4 regions of the Aeribacillus sp. FSL W8-0870 genome follow, and region 4 is predicted to be linked to each of the others. Evidence: predicted binding sites of a transcription regulator. Region 4 holds the regulator's gene; each other region holds the start of a gene.
The links. Region 4 encodes Rex, which represses fermentation and respiration genes when NADH is low (regulators of the CRP and FNR family bind a similar motif). Its sites were predicted from a motif close to TTGTGAAATATTTCACAA; they were not measured.
Positions count from the first base shown of each region.

Region 1: a site for Rex is predicted at 3,502-3,519, ahead of NSU02_RS16105 (DoxX family membrane protein). Genes of this name have one in related genera too.
Region 2: a site for Rex is predicted at 2,920-2,937, ahead of NSU02_RS18945 (cytochrome c oxidase subunit 2A). Genes of this name have one in related genera too.
Region 3: a site for Rex is predicted at 3,212-3,229, ahead of NSU02_RS18690 (AtpZ/AtpI family protein). Genes of this name have one in related genera too.

Region 1 is NZ_CP150165.1:3,305,940-3,311,999, forward strand. It holds gene NSU02_RS16090 (GNAT family N-acetyltransferase) at 1-130, shown strand, start outside; gene NSU02_RS16095 (glutamate-5-semialdehyde dehydrogenase) at 191-1,438, opposite strand; gene proB (glutamate 5-kinase) at 1,435-2,562, opposite strand; T-box leader at 2,620-2,835, opposite strand; gene NSU02_RS16105 (DoxX family membrane protein) at 2,894-3,385, opposite strand; gene NSU02_RS16110 (TerC family protein) at 3,884-4,597, opposite strand; gene NSU02_RS16115 (LysR family transcriptional regulator substrate-binding protein) at 4,701-5,366, opposite strand; gene NSU02_RS16120 (LysR family transcriptional regulator) at 5,396-5,566, opposite strand; gene NSU02_RS16125 (thiamine pyrophosphate-requiring protein) at 5,713-6,060, shown strand, end outside.
Region 2 is NZ_CP150165.1:3,930,990-3,937,049, forward strand. It holds gene gerQ (spore coat protein GerQ) at 1-193, shown strand, start outside; gene NSU02_RS18935 (b(o/a)3-type cytochrome-c oxidase subunit 1) at 580-2,220, opposite strand; gene NSU02_RS18940 (cytochrome c oxidase subunit II) at 2,217-2,690, opposite strand; gene NSU02_RS18945 (cytochrome c oxidase subunit 2A) at 2,706-2,822, opposite strand; gene NSU02_RS18950 (DUF423 domain-containing protein) at 3,148-3,519, opposite strand; gene NSU02_RS18955 (YwdI family protein) at 3,599-3,904, opposite strand; gene speE (polyamine aminopropyltransferase) at 4,056-4,904, shown strand; gene NSU02_RS18965 (hypothetical protein) at 5,664-6,060, opposite strand, start outside.
Region 3 is NZ_CP150165.1:3,880,265-3,886,324, reverse strand. It holds gene upp (uracil phosphoribosyltransferase) at 33-662, shown strand; gene NSU02_RS18695 (S8 family serine peptidase) at 939-3,185, shown strand; gene NSU02_RS18690 (AtpZ/AtpI family protein) at 3,369-3,596, shown strand; gene NSU02_RS18685 (ATP synthase subunit I) at 3,599-3,982, shown strand; gene atpB (F0F1 ATP synthase subunit A) at 3,989-4,699, shown strand; gene atpE (F0F1 ATP synthase subunit C) at 4,769-4,981, shown strand; gene atpF (F0F1 ATP synthase subunit B) at 5,263-5,727, shown strand; gene NSU02_RS18665 (F0F1 ATP synthase subunit delta) at 5,724-6,060, shown strand, end outside.
Region 4 is NZ_CP150165.1:435,883-441,942, reverse strand. It holds partial or broken gene NSU02_RS02305 (ISLre2 family transposase) at 1-1,358, shown strand, start outside; gene NSU02_RS02300 (type II CAAX endopeptidase family protein) at 1,585-2,316, shown strand; gene NSU02_RS02295 (YdiK family protein) at 2,321-2,524, shown strand; gene tatC (twin-arginine translocase subunit TatC) at 2,617-3,363, opposite strand; gene NSU02_RS02285 (twin-arginine translocase TatA/TatE family subunit) at 3,386-3,559, opposite strand; gene NSU02_RS02280 (redox-sensing transcriptional repressor Rex) at 3,574-4,215, opposite strand; gene NSU02_RS02275 (ABC-F family ATP-binding cassette domain-containing protein) at 4,527-6,060, shown strand, end outside.

The DNA of each region.
Region 1 (6,060 bases), 1.2 Mb from region 4:
TCGTCAGCTTCCCCATATTGAAAACAAAAACTTATACAACATCTTTGAAATTTCAAAGGATATGTACACACTGTATACAAAACGAAACGGTTTCATGACAGACGAAGAAAGCAGATTGAAGGAAGCATAAAAAATTGGAAGAAGACATCCGAACGAATCAAGATGTCTGCTTCCATTTTTTTATCATTTCTTATTCTCTAATCTGTCCGCTTCCTTTAATAATATATTTTGTAGAAGTCAGTGCAGGGAGTCCCATCGGTCCTCTGGCATGGAGCTTTTGCGTGCTGATCCCGATTTCTGCGCCAAACCCAAATTCAAATCCGTCTGTAAAGCGCGTCGATGCGTTGTGGTAAAGAGCTGCGGAATCAACTAATTTGAAAAACTTTTCTACATTTGCGGCATTTTCTGTGATAATTGCCTCAGAATGGTTTGTTCCGTAACGATTAATATGCTCGATTGCTTCATCTACATTCGAAACAAGTTTCACTGCCATTGTATAATCTAAATATTCCGTTTCCCAATCTTCTTCTGTCGCTAATTTCAAATGCGGGAATTCATTGTACAATGCTTGATCGACTCGCAACTCCACATTTTTCTCCTCGAGCTTTTCAATGAGCTCGCGAATATACTCCTTATTCCAATTTTCATGGATGAGAAGAGTTTCGGCTGCATTGCAGACGGAAGGTCTTTGTGTTTTTGCGTTTACAGTTATATCAATCGCCATCTTTTTGTCTGCTGATTCATCAATAAACACATGACAATTGCCTGCGCCCGTTTCTAACACAGGAACAGATGAATTTTTAACAACTGTTTTAATCAGATTTTTCCCTCCGCGAGGAATTAGCACATCTAAATAATCATTTAATTTGAACATTTCCGCTGCCGTTTCCCTGCTGGTATCTTCCAGAAGCTGTACACTGTCGGCAGGAAAATTCGCTTTTTCTAACGCCTCTCGTATCACCTTTACGATCGCCATATTTGAATGCAATGCGGATGAGCTGCCGCGAAGAAGAACAGCGTTCCCTGTTTTTAAGCAAAGGCTTGAGGCATCAATTGTCACATTTGGTCTGGCTTCGTAAATCATCCCAACAACTCCGAGCGGCACCCGAACTTTTTCGATTTGTAAACCGTTCGGACGAGTCCAGCTTTCCAGCACTTCCCCAACTGGATCTTGCAAATAAATCAATTGTCTTAACGATTCAATCATTCCGTTAATTCGTTCTTCGTTTAAAAGAAGACGGTCAATTAGAGCGTCGGATAAACCATTCGCTTTCCCATTTTCAATGTCATTTTCATTTTCTTTTAAAATATAAGGCGTTTCTTTTTGCAATTGTTCAGCGATGATTGATAATGCGTTGTTTTTTTCTTCAGTAGTCTTTGCAACCAGTTTGGCAGCAGCTTCTTTTGCCAGCTTCCCTTTTGTTAACACTTCACTCATATCATCATCTCCTTACTCGTTATCGCTACAAATTGATCACGGTGAACCACTTCAGGATGTATGCGCTTTGTCATTTCCATCGCTTTTTGACTCGGCATGCCCATAATTTCTTTTAATTCTTCAGATGAATAATTGACTATGCCTTTTCCGATCAGCTTTTGTTCCTTGTTTAAAATTTGCACCACGTCTCCGGATTGAAAGTTGCCGCTGACACGCTTAACGCCAGCAGGAAGGAGCGATTTCCCTTCCTTCAAAATAGCCGCTACTGCTCCATCATCGACTTCCACATCACCAGATATGATCGAATGAAGAGCAATCCATGCTTTTGAATTACGAACAGCACTTAAATCGTTTTTGCCAATATATGTTCCGTCACCGTTCCCATTTAAAATTTCTATTAATTTCTCTTTTCCTTGACCTTTCCCGATAAATACGGATACACCGAGGGCAAGTGCCGTTTTTGCCGCCATGAGCTTTGATTTCATGCCACCTGTTCCAACTTTCGAACCGGATGTTGCCTCTGTTTGTTCAATTAATTCATCTGTTACTTCCGGCAAAAAATCAAATCGTTTCGCATTCGGATTTTTGGTAGGATCTTCTTCATATAAACCGTTAATATCCGTCAAAATAATAAGAAAATCGGCATGCAATAATCCGCTCACAAGAGCTGACAGCATATCGTTGTCTCCAAACGTCAATTCCTCAATCGAAACCGAATCATTTTCATTGATGATCGGGAGCACTTGCCGCTTTAGAAGCTCCGATAAGGTGGCGTATGCGTTTTGATATTGCTCTTTATGCTGAAAATTGCTCCTTGTCATCAAAAGCTGGGCACATACAATGCCGTATTTTTTAAATGCTTCTGTATAAGCCTGGATAAGCAGCCCTTGGCCCACTGCCGCAGCCGCCTGTTTTCCTCTAATTGTCACAGGCCTAGAAGGATATCCAAGATCTCCATACCCTGCTGATACCGCTCCTGACGAAATTAAAATTACTTCATACCCTGCTTCCTTCAATCTAGCAATCGCTTCAACATGCTCGTGCAGCTTTTCTTTGCTGAGTCCCCCGTTGTCATCTGTTAAAGAACTGCTTCCTATTTTTACGACCACTCGCTTTTTCCTCACTAAAAAACACCTCTTCATTGCTTGACAGTCATAAAAAAGACTCATATCATCCTTTCGAAAAAGGACGAATATGAGTCTATATCCGCGGTACCACCTTTTTTAGCACTAGTTTAGTGCTCCCTTTAGCCTGTAACGAAGGATACGGTCAGGTTATGAGCCTGACAGCTCCAGGGGTAGGTTCAATAGCTTATCAGCGATGAAACCTTTCAGCCATAGGGTTTCACTCTCTTTTTCGCCTAAAGTCTATTTACTGGCCCCTTTCAACGCCGAAAATATACTTTTTTTAAAATTATGTTTCAAAAATTTTTAAAAGTCAAGATGATTGCTGCATTTAAACATTTGCTTGTTGATTGAATTTTTTGTTTGTAAATTTATCTCTCAAATACGGCAGGATAAACCGGTCAGCTCCCCAATAATACGCAGCTGCACCTACTGCCATTAAAATGATTGCTTCAGTGTACATAATCGGATTCGTGCTTGTTGTTCCAGCTAACATAAAATTCAAGTTCATAAACGCACCAGCAATTAATGCAGGAGTTGTAAACAACCCCAAAATCAGTCCGATGCCAACTAACACTTCTCCAATTGGAATAATAAAATTAAAAAGTTCTACATTCGGAAGAGCAAAGTTTTCAAGGAACGCTGCATACCATCCTTGAACGGCCGGATGTTCTCCGGTTGCTTTAGCAATCGCCCCTTTTAAAAATCCTGTCGCATCAAATCCACCCAGCTTTTCGACTCCCGCGACAAACCATTGATAACCGAGCCAAATTCTAAGAGCCGCCCAGACAACCGCCATTTTTGGACCTTTCAGCCATTCCATCTTCAACCATCTCCTTTGTTTGTTTTTTCACTTTTATTTTTCGAAGAAGTTTGTGAAATATTTCACTAACCTCTTCAATTTCAATATATAATTTTCTGAATTTAACTTCAATATATTTGTGAAATATTTCACAAATTGTTAACAATTACTATAGTTATCCACATTCATAGTAGGATTTTATGAAAAAAATCCAGCTTCTTAAGCTCCAACAGTTACATAATATCCACAAAAACAGTATGGATAATGTGTATAAGTTGTGAATTGTCTGAAATATCTGTGGATAAAATAAAAAAGCACTCACCTTCTCTGGACGATGAATGCTTATACACAAGAACGATCCCTCGAATTTACATGCAAATTAGAGCTGTTGTAAAAGAAACCGTCATTTTACAGAAGTGTGCATATTTGCCGATAACAAAAATTTTAGACATAACTAAATCTATTAAAACGTGGAATTTCTTTTCATAAAAAAACAGGCGCCGTTTCAACAGCCGCCTGCTAAGCACTATGCTGCAATTTATTTTCTTTCTCTGCACGCTTATTTTTCTCATAACCGATCGCTAACACAATCAATGTCATAATTCCGATAAGTAAATATTCGATCCACAAGTTTTGGATGTGAAACCATTGTTCAATATGTTTATCCTTAAAGATCATCTCACCGGCGGTCCAAGCTAAAATTCCAGATCCAACATATACAATCCATTGAAATTTGTTCATTAATTTTACGATCGCTTTTGATCCAAAAATCATAATTGGAATACTGATCAAAACTCCAACCGCAATCATGCCGATATGGCCGTGTGCCGCACCTGCTACTGCAACCACATTATCCAAACTCATGACGGCATCTGCAAGAATGATCGTTTGAATAGCTTTAAGCAGACTGCTTTGAGATTGGACATGCGCAGCTTCTCCGTCATCTACCAAAACTTTATAAGCAATCCAAAGCAGCAAAAATCCGCCGACAATGTTGACAAATGGGATTTTCAACAGGACAACAATAACGGATGCAAACAAAATCCGTAATGCGACCGCACCTCCAGTCCCCCAGAATATAGCTCTGTTTTGCTGTTCTTTCGGCAGATTTCTCGTTGCCATTGCAATTACAACTGCGTTATCGCCGGATAAAATAATATCGATTGCAATAATTTTTAATAAGGCAATGATGGCGTCAGATGAAATAGATATACCAACTGAAAATAAATCCAATTGTTATTCGCTCCTCTATTAAAAAATGTATACGTATAGATTCTATCCCTACCTTCCTTTGAAAGCAAATCCAATATTTTACCTATTTAAAAATTAAAATGAGTCATCTCCTTGTCAGCTGCTGGATAAATGTTCGAATGGCAGTGGAAGAAAGAAGACCTTTTCGATAAATAATTGCAACCTCTTTACGCGGAAGTTCGTCTGCAATTTTCAAAAGCTTGACAGAAAACTCCGGGCTGTTTTCAACATAAAGCTTTGGCAGGATCGTAATTCCGTTATGTAAAAGCGTCATCTTTAACAACGAATACGTATCCGACAATTCCACAATTGGGTTTAACTTAATGCCTTCTTTATTACAAAATGAATCGATCGTCTGTCTAAGAACATATTGCTCGGGCAATAAAAAGATCGGGTACGATTGAAGCTCTTCCAAATATATTAAATTTTTTTCAGCTAAAGGATGATCAAGGGATACAATGGCAAAAAACTCTAATGAAAACCATTTAATAACCTCTACTTGCGGATGATGAACTGGTAAATAGACAATCCCTATATCGAGCTCAGACTTGACTATTTTTTCTAACGTTTCTTCCGTTTTTAGATCGTAAACAGAGAGTTTTATATTTGGAAACTGTGAGTGAAACGTAAGCAAGGAAGAATAAAGATGATGATTGCCAACACATCCGATTTTTAAATGGCCGCGATTCAATCCTTTTAATTCATGTATTTTAATTTTTGCTTGATCAATTTCAGAAAAAATTTTTTTCACATGTTCAAGTAAAATCTCTCCGCTTTCCGTTAATTCAATTTTTTCCCCATTCTTCGAAAAAGAACTGTATCAAGACTGTTTTCAAGAAGGCGAATTTGCTGGCTTAATGTTGGTTGCGTAATCCCCAGCTTTTCTGCAGCTTTCGTAAAATGCAGCTCTTGACTCAATATTGCAAAATAATGCAAAAGACGGAACTCCATTTTATAGCTCCTTTCTATAGATATTTTCTATTATTATGATAGTTATTATAGTATTGTACTATCTTTTCTTTTCAAGTACAATTCTGATTACGGAATTATCTGACTAGTATTAATTATCTAAATTATGTTGAAAGGGTGTGTGTTGTTTGACCAGCCGATATACGACAAGCAAGGCACTTTTAGAAGCGTTACAAGAAGCTGATGTTTCCTTTATTTTTTCAAATCTAGGAAGCGATCACCCTGCCATTATTGAAGCCCTTGCCGAAGCTGAAAAAGAGGGAATTGATTTTCCGAAAATCATTACTTGTCCACATGAAATGGTTGCCTTAAGCGCTGCACATGGATATGCTCAAGTAAGCGGGAAACCTCAAGCTGTTTTAGTGCATGTTGAATGCGGCACGCAAAACCTTGGCGCTGCCATTCACAATGCTTGGAAAGGTCGGGTGCCTGTCCTCATTTTTGCCGGAACTTCTCCATATACTCAAGAAGGGGAG
Region 2 (6,060 bases), 590 kb from region 4:
AAACAATCCTGAATGGCCGGCGAAAGTATTTCGCGGCGTCATTGAAGCTGCCGGAAGAGATCATCTCATTTTAAGCGACCCGCAAACAGGAAGGCGATATTTATTGCTGATGGTTTTTTTGAATTACGTCACTTTCGATGAGGAAATCGTATATACATCCCCTCAAAGTCTCGCTTCTTATCCACCAAGATAAGAAAAACGCTAGACAGAGAGAGGCCGGTAGGAATGCTGCAAGACGCTTTATAATTTCTTGAACAGCGCCCTGCCCTTGTCTAGCTTCCTTGTCAAATAGACAGAAGTCTAAGCAGGACAGAAGTCTAAGCAGCCTTGCTTCTTTAATGAAGCAAGGTTATTCAGCTTTTCTATGAGCTTTTATTTTCATTTCGATCTTACTTATATAAATAAAAGCACTTAAATTTCAAAAACGGCCAATAAAGCTTTCTTATTTTCCCTTCGACTTAAAACGTATAATCGAGATTCAGAAAAAATTTCCGATTACCTCCCCCATTTCATCTAGGGCATTTTCCACACCCATAGCAATAAAAAAACCGGGCGTGAAAATTCCACGCCCAGTTTCTTCTACCAGAATTTAAATCCCGGTGAACTTGGTGCATTTTCAATGATATCGATGACCGGTACTGTATAAGCGATTACAATTAGCACAACAGACAGACCGATCCAAATTTTCCAATTTTCTAGAAGCAATGGCGTTTTTTCCGCATCTTCATGAACTTCACCAACTGGAAATTCTTCCGTTCCTTTTGGAGCAGCCACTGCCAAATTTATAACAATATAAAGAATCATCAAAATGGCAACGAATAAGATGGCTCCGCCAACCGCCATGATAGTTTGATAAGACATCCATTCCAACGCCTGCGGATGGTCTCCATATGTTGTATAAGCGGTCCGCCGAGGAGCTCCAAACAGACCAACTGTATGCATGGCTCCTGACATTAGGAACATACCGATGCACCAGAAAACGGTTTGAATGATCCCTAATTTATTTAATCGCGGTGTTAACGTTCTGCCTGTTAAATGAGGAACCAACCAATAGGAAATACCAAAAAACGTCAACGCTACAGTGGTGGCCACTGTTAAATGGAAATGTCCTGTTACCCATAAAGTGTTATGAACGACTTGGTTCATTTGGTTACTTGCATTAATGATTCCGCCTGCTCCGCCAGGAATAAAAACGAGCATTCCCATAAACGGTGCAAAAAAGCGAACATCTGTCCACGGAAGCTTTTTCACCCAGCCAAACAGTCCGCTGGCCCCTTTTTCTCTTCCGCTTATTTCAAATGTTGCAAACAAAGCGAAAGCTGTCATTAAAGATGGAACAATGACCATAAACGTCAACACAATTTGCAAAAACTTCCAAAACGGAGTGATCCCAGACTCTAGTATTTGATGATGGAAGCCGACTGGGATGGAAAAAAGAACAAACAGTACAAACGCCAGTCTTGCAAGCGAATCGCTGAAAATTTTCCCGCCTATTATTTTTGGAATGATGACGTACCAGCACATATAGGCAGGCAATAACCAGAAATACACTAATGGATGGCCAAAATACCAAAAAAGTGTTCTGCTTAACAGCACATTGATTTTATCGACTAACCCGAAGGACCAAGGAATAAACTGGAATAATACCGTTACTGCTACGCCCAATGTTGCTATGATCCATAAAATCATTGTGGCAACTGCCATAAAGCTTAATAGAGGAGACGGTTTTCCTTCATTTTTCTTTTTCCAGACAGCGTATTGGCTAAACATGCCAGCTCCGCTTACCCAGCTGCCGACTACAACAAGCGTCAGACCGATATAAAACCATGGCGATGCTTTAAGTGGTGCATAAAAAGTGTATAGAACGGTCGCTTTATTTAATAAGATCATAACCGTTGTAATCGCTGTTCCAATCGTCATAAGCCAAAAGCCGATCCAACCCGCCTTTTTGGCAAACGGAGTTAAATCACCTGTCGTCCGACTCATGGAAGCATATAAAAAACCAATGATAAAAAATGTTGTAAAAACAAGTGCCAACAAAACGCCATGAGCAGTCAAAAGCTGATAATACCCGATCCCTGCCGGAAGCTCAAGCGTTCCGCTTCTAACAAAAGCCTGCAATAACCCGGCAATCGCTCCTAAAAACAATGCAATATAACCAACTGCAATATGGGCGAGCGCCAGCTTTCCATCGTTTGGGTGAAGCGCTGTATTTTTCATGCTTTTGTCACCTCAATTTTCGTGCTCATCATTTGGTGCCCAGTACCGCAATATTCGTTGCAAATTATTAAATAGCTGCCGGGTTTATGGAATGTATGTGTAAGCGAATTCACATGTCCCGGGGTCACCATCATGTTTACATTTGTGCCAACGATTTCAAGGCCATGAACAACATCTTTGCTTGTCACGATAATATGAACTTTTGCTCCCTCCGGTATTTTTATGTCATTCGGCATAAAGGCAAAAGCTTGAGAAACTATAACAAGTTCGTATTCGTTGTCTCCAATTTTCTTTAAGCCTGGTTGATTAAACGGCTCTGTCGTGTCTACTTTTTGCGGATCCAATGTGGTCAGATCACTCGGCGGATGATGACCTTGTGCAAATGCACTGATGCCCACGATTGTTAAAAACATCACAAGCGTACCTATACCTATTAATAGCCAAACCTTTTCAAGTCTGTGCAAATGCAAGATGATCCCCCTCCTTTATAATCGTTGAATAAATAAGTAGTAAACTCCAAACCAAGAAAGTATTAAAAAAAGAGCCAGCATAAGAACGGATAAAAAAGTGCCAAATAACGAATATTCTTTCTTTTGAGCAATTTCCTGCTCTTTTTTATCGGAGATGAATTCTTTTGCCACCCATAACACCACCTTTTCTTCTTTTAAAAAAATTGTAGTTTAGCTTACGTTAGTCAATCTGTGAAAAAAATCACATTTTCCATAGTACTTTTTGACAGTATGTTGAACAAAAAAACATTGCATTCACACTGAATCTTCTATCATTAGGAAGCTAGGAGCCAAAATGAACGGGACACATTTTTGGATAAAGCTCTGGCTATGACCTTTGAATCGGTTAAGAAGGTCACCCTTTCATTTCTTTGCACAAAAAAACGCCTGTCCCGATATAGTAGACAGACGTTTATATTTACATATATTTAACTGCAGCAACAGCAAGAAGAACCCATGCAATTAAAAATGAAATGCCTCCAAGCGGCGTAATTGCACCTAACACTTTGATCTGCGTCACACTTAATATATACAGGCTTCCGGAAAACAGGAGAATACCGATGAGCATCAGCCACCCGGCCCAATTTGCATAGCCTGCCTGCGGATGCTGCTGCAAAAACAGAGCCGTGACAAAAAGGCCTATCGAATGGAACATTTGATATTGTACACCTGTTTGCCATGTCTCCAAATATTTTTGCGGAATTTTCCCTTCCAAACCATGGGCGCCGAATGCTCCTAAAGCTACAGACAAAAAAGCACCGACGGCTCCAAGAATGAAAAATATTTTCATAATCTTCACCCCTTTTCCCTTCATCTTACCTTATCGTCCGTTTTTTTTAAATGAAGATTTTACAGATGACAAGATTTTGTTAGAAATCAAAAATAGATTCTCCATTTGCATCGTCTTCGACCAACAAACGTTCTTTCATTGTCAGCGTTTTGCTGTTTGCATTTCCGATCATTTTTTCCAGCTCTAATGGAGTTATTTCACTTTCGCTTTTTGGCTCTTGAATAGCTGAAAAATCATAATTTTCCTCTTGTTGATCCAAAATAACATCACATAAAGAACGGATGACAAGAAGCCGGGCTTTTAGATCATGAGGTGTTCCTGCTGCCTTTGCCTTTTTCAGTTCCTCCTCCAATTTTCCTATTATGCTTGAGACCGGTATATTCAACTCCTATCGCTCCTTATTGAAAGATAATGATCTTGCTTTTTTTATCATATTTGATTTTTTCCTTATTGACAAACTTGTCTGCTTCATTCACTTTTCATAACAAACTTGTTACAATAAGTAAGGAATTTTTGAGCACAAGGAGGGCCTGCAGATGGACAATCAATATTTGCAAACAATAAACGGCGATTTATGGTTAACAGAAGATGAAAGAGAAAATTTAAAAATCAGCTATAGAATCAAAGAAGTGCTTTTTTCAAAGCAATCCCCTTTTCAACATGTTATGGTATTGGATTCATATGATTTTGGCCGCATGCTAGTGCTAGATGGAGTTGTGCAAACCACTTCTATTGATGGGCATATATATAATGAAATGATTTCCCATGTCCCGCTCAATCTCCACCCAAATCCGGAAAAAGTGCTGATCATCGGCGGCGGAGACTGCGGTGTTGCCAGAGAAGTATGCAAATATGATTCAGTGAAGGAAATCGATATGGTGGAAATTGACGAGCTTGTCGTTTCCGCATGCAAGGAGCATCTGCCTGAAGTGTCAGGAAACTTAAGCGACCCGCGCGTAAATTTCTTATTTATTGACGGCGTGAAATATGTAGAAAACAAACAAAATGAATACGATGTGATCATTGTTGACTCTTCTGACCCGATTGGACCGGCAGAACAGCTGTTTTCAAAAGATTTTTATACCAACCTATATAAAGCGTTAAAAGACGATGGCCTCATGGTATGCCAAAGTCAATCGCCTGTTTTCCACTTGGATGTTTTAAAACGGTCTTATAGCCATATTCAATCTTTATTCCCGATTACAAAACTATACACAGCTGTTGTTCCTACATATCCGGGAGGACTATGGAGCTTTACAATCGGATCGAAAAAATATGAAGATGTAAAGTCGGACAATTTTTCGAAAGATACAAAATATGTAAATCAAGCCATTCTCGAAGGATGCTTTAAGCTTCCTGAGTTTTTGCAGCAAGCATTGAAATAATGGAGCTGGCCCAAAAGTCATTGAAAGTTGGCTTTTTGGGCCTCTATTTGTTTTGACAAAAAAACATACTTTCTAGTAAAAATGCAAGCGTCAAACGAACAATAAAGAAAGAACTGTGTGCTGCAAAATAAAGTACATAATATTGCAATCAGACAAAGACGAGAATTTGCTTAAAGAAACGCAAAAAGTGAGAGGCGATGGTAAAGCACCTCTCACTTAGATAAAATCTCTTTTGCAACTGGGAATTCGCCTATGCTGGTATTCGCCAGCTACTTTCAAAAATACAAAAGCCAATGAAGAAAAACGAGCTGTTTTCTCCACTTACTTCATTTAGCGACTTTATCAGAAAGTCTAAAATATGATATGTTGCTTATTTTTCAAACAGTTTACAAATAAATGGGATGCCAATCATCAAATGGTATTTTGATAACTTGATGAAACTATTTGTGAAATATACTCACCTACTAAAACAACTAATCCCGCAAAAACTGCGGAAAAAACGGCTTGTTTCATAATAATCATTTCTCTCCCAATTGGGGAAAGACTATAGAATATTTACTATATTTATACTTTCTATACTGGGACGCCAGTTACATATTCAGATAAAATAGCCCCTACGATAGCTCCTGCAACTGCTCCACCAATTCCACCAAACAAAGAACATAAGTATGTCGCTCCATTTGAAATTCCACCTTTAATTATTGCTCGGAAATCAGTTTTAGTTAACCAGAATTCGACTCGGACGAGTGTGCTCTTTTATTATTTTGTTGAAAGAATCTTTTTGCATACTGGAAAAAGGTTATCTTCATCTTTTGCAAATTTTTTTAATAGGTTTTCAGTAACTTCAATTGGAAAACTTTGTTTGTCTTCATCAGTGAGAGAAAGTGTTTCAATGACATACTGATGAAACTCCTGAAGATTTGGAAATTCACCAGTTTTTCTATACATTCTTTCTGTTTTACTGACTAATAAGGTTAATTTATGATACTTAGTTGCATCAATATTTAATTTTAAAAGAACATAGTCTATATCATTTTTATCAATATGTTTGTTTGTTTCAACAAGTTCAACCAATAGTTTCATTACTTTACCCAGTTTTTGTGTTAATTGATATGTTTCTTTATCAAGTCTGTTAATTTGTTCAATTTCTTCTTCA
Region 3 (6,060 bases), 640 kb from region 4:
CTATTGAGGCAAAAGAAAAGGAGATGTGAAACTTGGGCAAAGTGTTTGTATTTGATCACCCGTTAATTCAGCATAAGCTATCCTATATTCGCGATAAAAAAACCGGAACAAAAGAATTTCGAGAGCTTGTGGATGAGATTGCTACATTAATGGCGTTTGAGATAACACGAGATCTTCCGCTGGAGGAAGTGGAAGTAGAAACCCCGGTAGGAGTAGCGAAAACAAAAATCTTGTCAGGAAAAAAACTTGGGGTTATTCCCATTTTACGTGCGGGGCTAGGAATGGTTGACGGCATTTTGAAACTGATTCCTGCCGCAAAAGTCGGCCATATCGGGTTATATCGGGATCCGAAAACATTAAAGCCTGTAGAATACTATGTAAAACTTCCTTCTGATGTGGAAGAGCGGGATTTCATCGTTGTTGACCCAATGCTGGCTACCGGCGGTTCAGCAGTTGAAGCAATAGAGTGTCTAAAAAAACGCGGTGCAAAAAATATCCGTTTCATGTGTCTAGTAGCTGCTCCTGAAGGGGTAAAAGCAATGGAAGAAGCTCATCCAGATGTCGATATTTACATTGCCGCACTTGATGAGAAATTAAACGACCATGGCTATATCGTACCAGGTTTAGGAGATGCAGGAGACCGTTTATTTGGTACAAAATAACAGGAGAGGGCGAAGTGAAGTGCCCTCTCTTTCTTTTTTGTATAGTATGAAAAATTCATTAATATAAGGAGCTGTCCAGAAAGTCAAATCCCCATTTGAAAACACAAAATCATAAACATCGATATATCAACGTTTCTAAAACATTAATGGGCGTCAATAAGCCGTAAAAACGACTTATTAAACAGTTCCATCAATTTCTCACTTTTCCCTTAAAACGACTTTTTTCATGCAATAAACTGATGTTCATAGCGAACAATAAGTGCTGAGGTGATAGAAATGGGAAACCCTTCAGTACGAATTTGTTTGCTTTTTGTCTTCATTTTCCACGTTTTTGATGTAACTGCTTTTGCAAAGACCTTCCCCGAACATCCGCAAATCCCTGAAGAGAATGCTGATGAACAAGTCACAATGATCATTGTTTTGTCAGATCAGAACCTTTCAAAAATAAAAGAGTTGATTCAAAAAAAATATCCGGAAATAAACATTTGCTGGGAATATAAAAAAACGTTTACCGGATTTTCCGTAAAAGGGAAAAAAAGAGACCTAGATCAGCTAGTAAAAGAGCCTTACATTGAACATGCAGAGCCTGTAACGACTTTTCAAGCAACGGTTGAAGAAAGTGTTCCTTTTATAGGCGGCATCGATGCACGCGGCTATTTTGACGCGAAGGATGAAAGATTGACGGGAAAAGGAGTGAAAGTAGCTGTTATAGATACGGGGATCGACTACAACCACCGAGATTTACAAAAAAATTATCAAGGCGGATTTGATTTTGTAGATCAAGACAAAGACCCAATGGAAACAGTCGCGAAAGACAATTCGAGGACAATTCACGGCACTCACGTAGCAGGAATTATAGCCGCAAATGGAAAATTGAAAGGGGTTGCTCCGGATGCCTCCATCATTGCCTATAGAGCGCTTGGCCCTCATGGATACGGGACGACAGACCAAGTTATTGCAGCGATTGAAAAATCGATTGAGGATCAGGTAGATATCGTAAATCTTTCTCTTGGCAATGATGTGAACGGCCCGGATTATCCGACAAGCCTGGCGTTAAACCGAGCCGTTGAAGAGGGGATAACTGCAGTTGTATCAAGCGGAAACTCTGGTCCTAACATTTGGACCGTCGGTTCGCCTGGCACTGCAAGCAAAGCAATTTCCGTCGGCGCATCGACACCGCCGCTTGACGTAAAGTATTTAACCCTTTCAGGATTTCAAAAGAAAATGCCAGCTGACTCTTTGTTCAATTCTGCCCCTTGGACAACAATTAGAGGACGAATAGAATATGCAGGCTTAGGGGAGAAAAAAGACTTTAAACCTTCTGTTAAAGGAAAAATAGCCTTGGTGAAGCGCGGGGAAATCACGTTTGCCGAAAAAGCGAAAAATGCAAAATCAGCCGGAGCCCAAGCGTTGATTATTTACAACAACATGAAAGGGAGATTTACCGGCAATTTAGAAGAAAAATTGGACTTTCCTGTTGTCTCCATCTCAAAGGAAGATGGCGAATGGCTGCGCAAACAATTGAATGAAAAATCGTTCATCAAAACAACCAGTCGGATAGAACAAGATCGCCTCGCACCCTTTTCATCAAAAGGGCCGGTAACAGTCACATGGGAAGTGAAGCCCGATCTTGTCGCGCCTGGTGTAGCAATTGACAGCACAATACCTAAAGGGTATATGGCTCTTCAAGGAACAAGCATGGCTGCTCCGCATATAGCAGGTGCAGCGGCATTGATCAAACAAAAGCATCCAGATTGGTCGCCGGAACAAATAAAAGCAGCTATGATGAATACTGCTAAACCGCTTTATGATCAAAATGGAAGGCTGTACAAGGTGTTTGAGCAGGGGGCGGGAAGAATCGATATTTTATCGGCTGTTCAGACAAGAGCTCTCATTTATCCGGCATCTCTATCATTCGGTCAATTTCACAAAAATATCGGCAGGAAAAAGAAAGAGATCACGTTAACTCTTGAAAATCTCTCCGATCAAGAAAAAACGTTTGTTTTTTCTAAACCGCATTATCAAAAAGGGGTTCAATGGCAGCTCCCTATTTCCGTAAAGGTTCCTGCTAACGGGAAAAGAGAAGTATCCGTCTCGATTGATGTTGCACCAAAATCATTGAGGGAAGGATTGTATGACGGGACTCTTGTTGTAACAGCCGGCAGCCAGACAATCCGCCTTCCATATTTATTCGTTGTTGGCGAACCGAATTATCCAAAAATCATGGGATTTGAATTTGGGCTTGCCGATCAAGGGAATATGTACCATTATGAGCTTTATTTGCCGCAAGGGGCGGATGAATTCGGGATTGCCCTGTATGATCCGGACACTTTAACATTCAAAGGCTTTTTAGACTGGCAAAGAAATATTCCGGGAGGTTTGTTGAAAAGAGACATTTCCGGGCAATTTAAGGACATTCCAAACGGCGTTTACAAAGCGCTTATTTTTGCAAAAAAAGACGGGGAAGAAAGCAGCTATGAAACGACAATCATTTTAGATAAAAAAATATTAAAAAGTCAATAGAAGCACCAAAAATATTTGTGAACAAATTGTGATATTCTTAACAAATAGCTCAACTTTTGACGTGAAACAGATTGACATTGATTGGTGCCTATTGTATGCTAAACGGGGTGGGATGATAAGGTTTTCAACAGCCTTTTAACATAATGAAATATAAGGTAATTTTATATTGTGAGGACATACCCAATGCGGCAAAAAGAGCACCATCCGCTCCGAGCATACGCTTTAATGACCGCCATTCTTTCCTATTTGGCAGGGTCAGTGCTCGTTGGGATTTTTGCAGGAAGATGGCTTGATCGACATTTGCATACAGAACCCGTTTTTTTGATCATCGGTCTTCTAATTGGACTGGCTGCGGGAATAATTGCGATGCTGAGATTAGTCCAACATTTTTTTCAGGAGAATGAACGGTAACTATGGATCGTATAGAAAAATTGTTTGTGCGCAGCAAAAAATATTTGCTGTTTTTGCTTGCCATCTATGTGTTAGCGTGGGGGTTTACTCCTTATCAAGATATTTTCCTCGGTCTTGCCCTTGGTACAAGCTTTAGCCTCTATAATTTATGGATACTAGTGCGTAAATCAAAGCAAATACAGCAAGCAATTGAAGAAGGCCGTACAGCACGTTCGCTTGGAACGGTTTCAAGGATGGCAGCCGCAGGATTGGCGGTATTAATCGCACTCAAATTCCCTGAACATTTCCATTTAATTAGCGTGGTTATTGGTTTAATGACAATATATATTGTCATTATGATAGATTCTATTCTATACATTTGCGGACAAGCTTGGGAAGAGAGGTGAATTTTGTTGGGTCACGAAGCGCCGATAGTAAAATTATTAGGGCTTGAATTTAATTTGTCCAATATTTTGATGATACTTGTTTCTAGCGCAATTGTATTTATCATCGCCGTATTGTCGACCCGCTCTTTGGCAATGAAGCCAACGGGCATGCAAAACTTTTTGGAATGGGTCATGGATTTTGTGAAAAACATTATTAACAGCACGATGGACTGGCAGACAGGCGGCCGATTCCTTACATTAGGAATGACGCTCATCATGTACATTTTTGTTTCCAACATGCTTGGTCTACCATTCGCTATCGTTGTTGACCATGAACTTTGGTGGAAATCGCCTACGGCTGATCCTACTATAACGCTGACACTGGCCATTTTAGTCGTCGGTTTATCGCATTATTACGGGATTAAATTAAAGGGCTTTTCCGCCTATGGAAGCGACTTTTTCAAGCCACTGCCGTTTTTGTTCCCGCTTAAAATTATTGAAGAGTTTGCAAACACGTTGACGCTTGGTCTTCGTCTTTACGGTAACATCTATGCTGGGGAAATTTTGCTAGGTCTGCTTGTCAGCTTGGCAACTAGCGGAGCATTTGGCTTCCTCGGGGCAATTATTCCGATGATGGCGTGGCAGGCATTCAGTATTTTTGTAGGTGCAATCCAAGCTTTTATCTTTACAATGTTGACAATGGTTTATATGGCGCATAAAGTTAGCCATGACCATTAAAAATAAATGACTTCATCATTATGTTTGTGTAAAAAATTATCTTTAAACAAATAAAGGAGGACTTTATTCATGAATTTATTAGCAGCTGCAATTGCAATTGGTTTAGCGGCACTTGGTGCTGGTATTGGTAACGGACTTATCGTATCTCGTACAGTAGAAGGTATTGCACGTCAACCTGAGGCGCGCGGTATGCTTCAAACAACTATGTTTATCGGGGTTGCGTTGGTTGAGGCGATTCCGATTATCGCGGTTGTTATTGCATTTATGGCTTTTGGTGCATAATTCAAAAATTTCAAAAGAGCCTTGCCCAGATTGGTGTTGGAAAAAGGCTTTTTAGAAGTGCATGCAATCAATTTGCGTGAAGTCCGAATCGAAAGGACAGCAAGTGAAAAAGAGGAAATGGCGAAGTTTTTTAAGCATCTTCGCCATTCCTTTATGTTGTGAATGGTAACAGAGTCCCAATATAGCCGGTAGTTGGAAAACGGAAGTTTTGAAGGGAGTGAAACGAAGCCGTGTTAACAGTTGAATTTGCCCTCGGAGCTGGAGGCTTCGCAGCAGGAGATATGCTCGTTCAGCTCGTTGTATTTTTAGTTTTGTTAGCATTGCTCAAAAAATATGCTTTTGGTCCGCTTATGGGCATTATGAAACAGAGGGAAGAATTTATTGCAAATGAAATAAACGCTGCGGAAGAAAAGCATGCGGAAGCCAAAAAGCTTGCCGAAGAGCAGCGTGAGCTATTAAAGCAAGCCCGCATCGAAGCACAGGAGCTTGTTGAAAATGCGAAAAAACTCGGCGAACAGCAAAAAGAAGATATCATCCAAGCGGCTCGTGCGGAGGCAGAAAGACTGAAAGAAGCAGCCAAGAAAGAAATCGAACACGAAAAAGAGCAAGCCGTTGCTGAATTGCGTAATCAAGTGGCATCATTATCCGTTCTTATTGCTTCTAAAGTGATTGAAAAAGAATTGAATGAGGCTGAGCAAGAGAAGCTGATCAATGATTATATTAAAGAGGTAGGAGAACAGTTATGATTGGCGGAGTGGCAAAGCGCTATGCGTCAGCTCTTTTTCAAATTGCAAAGGAAAAAAATCAAGTGAAGCAGTTTGAAGAAGAATTGCGGATTGTAAAGCAGGTGTTTATTGAAAATCAAAAATTGCTGCAAATTTTAGAGCATCCGAAGGTGTTGCTCGAAAATAAAAAATCATTGGTCAATGAAGCGTTTTCTTCATTGAGTGCTGAAATTATCAATACTCTTCTTCTGCTTATCGATCGCCATCGCATCCGCTTAGTTCCTGAACTTGTAGATAACTTTGTGGAGCTTGCAAATGAAGAACAGCAAACAGCAGAAGCAACGGTTTACTCCG
Region 4 (6,060 bases):
TCAACAACATCTTACCACAAATTCGTTGACATGGAAAGAGATCGAACTTGATTTGTTTCGAGCCTTGCAAAACGCCTTCACCGAGCTGTTTACGGCTTTGTTGGAGGACATCGACCGACAATTGGCGGAAACCCGGGACAAGCGCCGGTACCACTTGAAAGACAAACGACGCACCACGATTCAAACCCTGTTTGGCGAAGTTACCTTTGAGCGAAACTACTATTTAGACCGAGAACAAAACCGTTACACGTTTTTGCTTGACTCCTTTTTAGCGTTTGATGGATCACAGTCAATCAGCCCTTGTCTAGAAGAAACAGCGGTGGGATTGGCTGTGGAGTGCTCTTCCTATCGCAAAGCGGCTCATACGCTTGCCCAGATGGTCGGGTATCCGGTGATGAGCCATGAGGCGATCCGCCAGTTGGTGCTCGAGGCTGAAGTTCCGCTGCACTGCCCGGTTGACCAGCGATATGGACGGGTGCTGTTTGTGGAGGCCGATGGACTGTTTGTCTCTCGCCAAGGGAAGGGAAAACGGGCCAAGGAAGACAAAATCCTGACCGTTCACGAAGGGTGGAAGCGCAACGGCTCACGGATCGAATTCGTGAATCAGCGCCATTACGTCCATGAGGGCAAGAGGGAGGTGTGGGAAGGCTTCGAGGAATTTTTGATGAACGAATATGCCTATGATCCGTGTCGGGATCTTCTTGTCATCAACGGGGACGGCGCTCCATGGATTACCGCGTGCCAGGAGTATTTCAAAGGACGGGTCTGCTTCCAATTGGATCGATTCCACGTGGCGCGTGAGTTGCGCCAATGCCTCTCGGGCCATCCACGGTGGCAGGCGATTCGGCAAAAGCTGGCGAAGCAGGATGAAGAGGGGTTGCTTGTGGAACTGAACAGCGCCCTCGGCACGCTGGGGGACGAAGCGAAAGAACAACAGCTGGCTGCCTTGATCCACCGGATTGAATCGATGCCGGGATGCATCCGTGATTACCGGGAATGGCTGAAGGAGCAAGGAGTGGACACAACGGGCATGTATCCGATGGGGAGGGCTGAAAGCGTGATGAGCCAGCTGGCGTATCGGGTGAAATACCGCCGCAGTTGGACAGACAAGGGACTCAGGACGTTTTTCAAGGCAATGATTGCCCGGATGGATGGGATTCGTCTTTTCGGACGTCGTTTCGGAGAAGAATCGTCGCATCCGGCGGAGGAAACGGCATCTACCAAACAGACGATCGTGAACAAGGCGAAACAACGCGTCCGCCGTCTTCTTCCGGAGGTAACGCGGAAACAAGCCATATTTACAGCAATCGTCCGGGACTCCGATCTATCATGCCCTGTCTGAACTCAAGGGATGGTAAAAAAAGGTATACATATCGGTCTGTCATGGCAAGGGATGAGAGTCCGAAAGCGCTTACGGATGAAATTCAAAAAAATGGTTCGCCAATCTATGACTTACACCTGTTTTCAGCGAACCAAAAAAGTTCCCACAAAGTCTTGACTGACTCTTGTTAAAATTGTTTTTCTTTCTTTAAAACATTGTGTGTTAAAATAGTCATATGAATCTTTTATAAAGGAGAACTATTCGTGAAAAATCAATATTGGTGGATCATCATTACGTACATCATTATGCAGCTCTCATCCTATATTGGAGTTCCCCTTTTTTATGAACTGGGTGTTGGCGACGATGAAAATCTCAATGCAGGACTTTTTCAAGCGCAAGCATATTGGTCGATTACAAGTTTTACTGCTGCGTTCGTCATTATTTTATTTCTCCTTCGTCATGAACGGAAAAATAATGTCCGGATTGAAAAAGCTTCTTTCGGCGAATCTGCCATATGGGCTGTTTTCGGAGTTTTTTTAGCTTTTTTCATTCAAACAATCGTTGGCAATATTGAAATATATGTACTTAAAGTTAATCCGATGTCGGAAAATACTCAAGTTATTATGGATTTAATTGAAGCAACGCCTTATTTGATTATTGTCACATCAATAATAGGACCGATTCTTGAAGAAATTATCTTCCGAAAAATTATTTTCGGGGTGATTTATCAAAAAACGAATTTTTGGATCGGCGCGCTTGTCAGCTCGCTATTGTTCGGCATCGTGCATGGGGAACCTGAACTTTTATTGCGTTATACAGCAATGGGGTTTACGTTCGCTTTTTTATATTATAAAACAAAACGCATATTAGTCCCTATTTTTGCCCATACAATGATGAATACAATCGTAGTCATCATTCAAACAATTTATCATGATGAGATTGAAAACATGATGAAGCAAATGGAACAAATACAAATCATTATTGGAGGCAGCTAAGATTATGAATTTTCATCCCGTTTCCATGGGACTCTTCTATTTTATCATGGGAGTTCTATTTACATATTTAGCAATTCATCATGCTGAAAATGGTATGTGGACAGCTACAAATATGATTTTAATGATTTTAGCCACGTTTGATTTTGCTGTTTCCATCCGCATGTTCACTTTCTCATATAAAATTCGGAAAGCAAAAAACAACCGATGAGGTGTAATGATATTATCCCTCTTGTGTAGACAGTAGGAAAAAAGCCTATACTGTCTTCACAAGAGGGATATGTTTATAACAGCCCATCGGTTTTACTTTTGATCTGATTCTTTTATTTGAGAAGACTGTGCTTTTTTGTAAGCAAATCTTGAAACAATGATACTTATTTCATACAAAATGAATAGCGGAATCGTGACCATTAAATGCGACACAATTTCAGGCGGCGTAATAATCGCTGCGATAACAAGCAATACAAAATACGCATATTTTCTAACCTTTGCCAAAAACGCCGGATTGATGATCCCGAGTCTTGTTAAAAACATAATGACAACGGGAAGCTGAAACAACAGTCCGAAAGGCAATGTTAACTGCAGCAGGAAACGAAAGTATTCATTTATTCCTATCATTTGTTGAATGTTTAAATCATTGGAAAGCCGCCCCATAAAATCGATGACAAAAGGAAACAAAATAAAATAAGAGAAGCTTATTCCTAAAAGAAATAAAGCAACCGACAACGGTATATAGCTTAATGTGACCCGCCTTTCTTTTTCATACAGTCCTGGGCTGATAAACGCCCAAAGCTGGTACAATAAAACAGGGAAAGTTAGAATTAAAGCAATAATAAATGTAATCTGCATATAAACGATCAATGGATCTGCAGGACGAAAAGCATTTAAGGCGAATTGCTTTGCTTCATCAGTTTGCTGTAAAAAAACAATAATTGGCTTCGCTATGAAAAAGCCAGTAATCATAGCAACGAAAAAGAAAACGACTACAATAATCAGCCGTTTTCTAAGCTCCGCTATATGCTCCAACACGGACATTTTTTTTTCGCTCATCATTATTCATCCATTCTTCTTGCTATTCATTTTTCTTGTTTTCTTCATCATCGTCTGCTAAGCCCTTCGTGGCACTTTTAAACTCCTTTAATGATTCTCCTATAGCTTTTCCAAGCTCAGGAAGTTTTTTCGGCCCGAAAACAAGCAGAGCTGCAAATACAATCAACAGCAAGCTTCCAATTCCAATTGTTGGCATTTAATATCACTCCTTCAATCTTCATTCGAATAATGTTTTAAAAAATATGCAAGAGCCTGAAGTTCAACAGATAGATCGATATGATGAATCCGAATTTTATCCGGAACATTTAAGCGAGCCGGCGTAAAATTTAAAATGCCTTTTATGCCTTTTTCCACTAATCGATCCGTTATTCCTTGAGCGGCGGTTGCCGGGACCGTTAATATCGCAACAGGCACATCATCAGGCAATTCACTTTCTAGCTGATCCAAATGATAAATTGGAACTCCACCAATTTTCATTCCTACTTTTCGTTTATTAATGTCAAATGCAATAACAATTTGTGTGTTGTTATTTTTTGTAAAATTGTAATTTAAAAAAGCTGTTCCCAAATTTCCGACGCCAATGAGGGCAACTTTGGTCAACTCATCTTGGTCAAGAGTCTTTCTAAAAAATGATAACAAATAATTGACATTATATCCATAACCTTTTTTGCCCAGCGCTCCGAAATATGAAAAGTCCCTTCTAATTGTCGCAGAATCTACTTTTACTGCTTCACTCAGTTCTTGAGAGGAAACACGTTGTTTTCCCGAGGCATGTAAATTTTGCAAAAACCGATAATATAGAGGTAATCTTTTTGCAGTTGCTTGCGGTATCTTAGATTGATCTTGATTCAATGCTCATCCCTCGCAATCCAAAACAACCTGACTAATTTTGTTTTTAACTATGTTTTCTAGCAAGCGGCTGCTCGCCTGTATGAAACAATATCAGACTGATAACGCTTCCATCCTGATCTTCTTCTTCGTCTACATTTCTTTTTATTTGTTTTTTCTCCAAACTCTCCTTATATAAAAACTATACACTATTTTTTTATTCGTGTCTTTTGAACGATTGTTACAATTTCTTGTCCTTTTGTTCATCAGGTCAGTTGCCTGCAGTCAAATATATAGGCTACACTTATTCTAGCAAAGATTGAGGTGAACTATGGATGATTTTATTGCAGTTAAACAAAATCACAAAATATTATGGTGCTGACCTTATTTTATCGAATATTAAGCTGGAAATCCAAACAGGAGATAAAATCGCCGTTGTAGGCCGCAATGGAGCCGGAAAATCAACATTATTGAAAATCATTGCCGGTGAAATGCCCTTTGATTCTGGTGAAATTGTGAAGCCAAAAGATTTAACAATCGGCTATCTGGCACAAAACACAGGATTAGAATCAACTAAGTCGATATGGGATGAAATGCTAACCGTTTTTGAAGAGTTGCGGAACATCGAAGCTGAGCTGCGAAATATTGAACAAAAAATGGCAGCTATCTCCTCAGCTGGAGATTCTCATGCTTTGCAAAGCTTAATGAAGGAATATGATTCACTCCAACATTTATATAAAGAAAATGGCGGATATCAATATGAGGCGGATATCCGTTCTGTGCTGCATGGATTAGGGTTTGCTGATTACGACTATTCAACTAAAATTTCGGTTTTGAGCGGAGGACAAAAAACCCGGTTAGCACTCGGAAAGCTCCTGTTGAAAAAACCGGATCTGCTCATACTCGACGAGCCGACAAACCATCTTGACATGGAAACATTAAACTGGCTCGAACAATATTTACAGCATTATAATGGAGCGGTTCTAATTGTTTCCCACGACCGGTACTTTTTAGATCGCGTTGTCAACACTGTTTATGAAATATCACGAACAGTTTGTACGAAGTATGTTGGGAATTACAGCGCTTATTTAAAACAAAAAGCGGAAGCGTACGAAAGGGAATTAAAACAATTTGAAAAACAGCAAGAAGAAATCGCGCGGATGAAAGATTTTATTCAACGAAACTTAGCAAGAGCATCGACAACGAAACGTGCGCAAAGCAGAAGGAAAATGCTTGAGAAAATGGAAATACTGGACAGACCCGCTGGGGACGAGAAGTCAGCCAGCTTTTCCTTCGAAATCGAAAAGCAAAGCGGCAATGACGTGTTAAAAGCCATTGATTTGTCCCTTTCCTACGATCAAAAAACTCCGATCGTGAAAAATATTAACTTTTCGATCAACAGGAAGGACTCAATTGCCTTAATAGGGCCAAACGGAGTTGGAAAATCTACCTTATTAAAAACGATCATCAACCGCTTAAAGCCGCTGAGCGGAAAAATTCAGTTTGGATCTAATGTCCAAATCGGATATTATGACCAGGAACAAGCGGATTTGTCTTCATCTAAACGGGTTTTAGATGAATTGTGGGATGACTATCCCGAAAAAACAGAAAAAGAAATCCGAACGGTTTTAGGGAATTTTCTTTTTTCAGGAGATGAAGTGCTGAAAACCGTCTCGTCTTTAAGCGGAGGAGAAAAAGCTCGGCTCGCTTTAGCGAAATTAATGCTAAAAAAAGCTAACTTTCTGATCATGGATGAACCTACGAATCATCTGGATCTCGACAGCAAAGAAGTATTGGAAAACGCTCTGATAAATTTTCCTGGAACAATCTTGTTTGTTTCGCATGATCGTTATTTTATCAACAAAATCG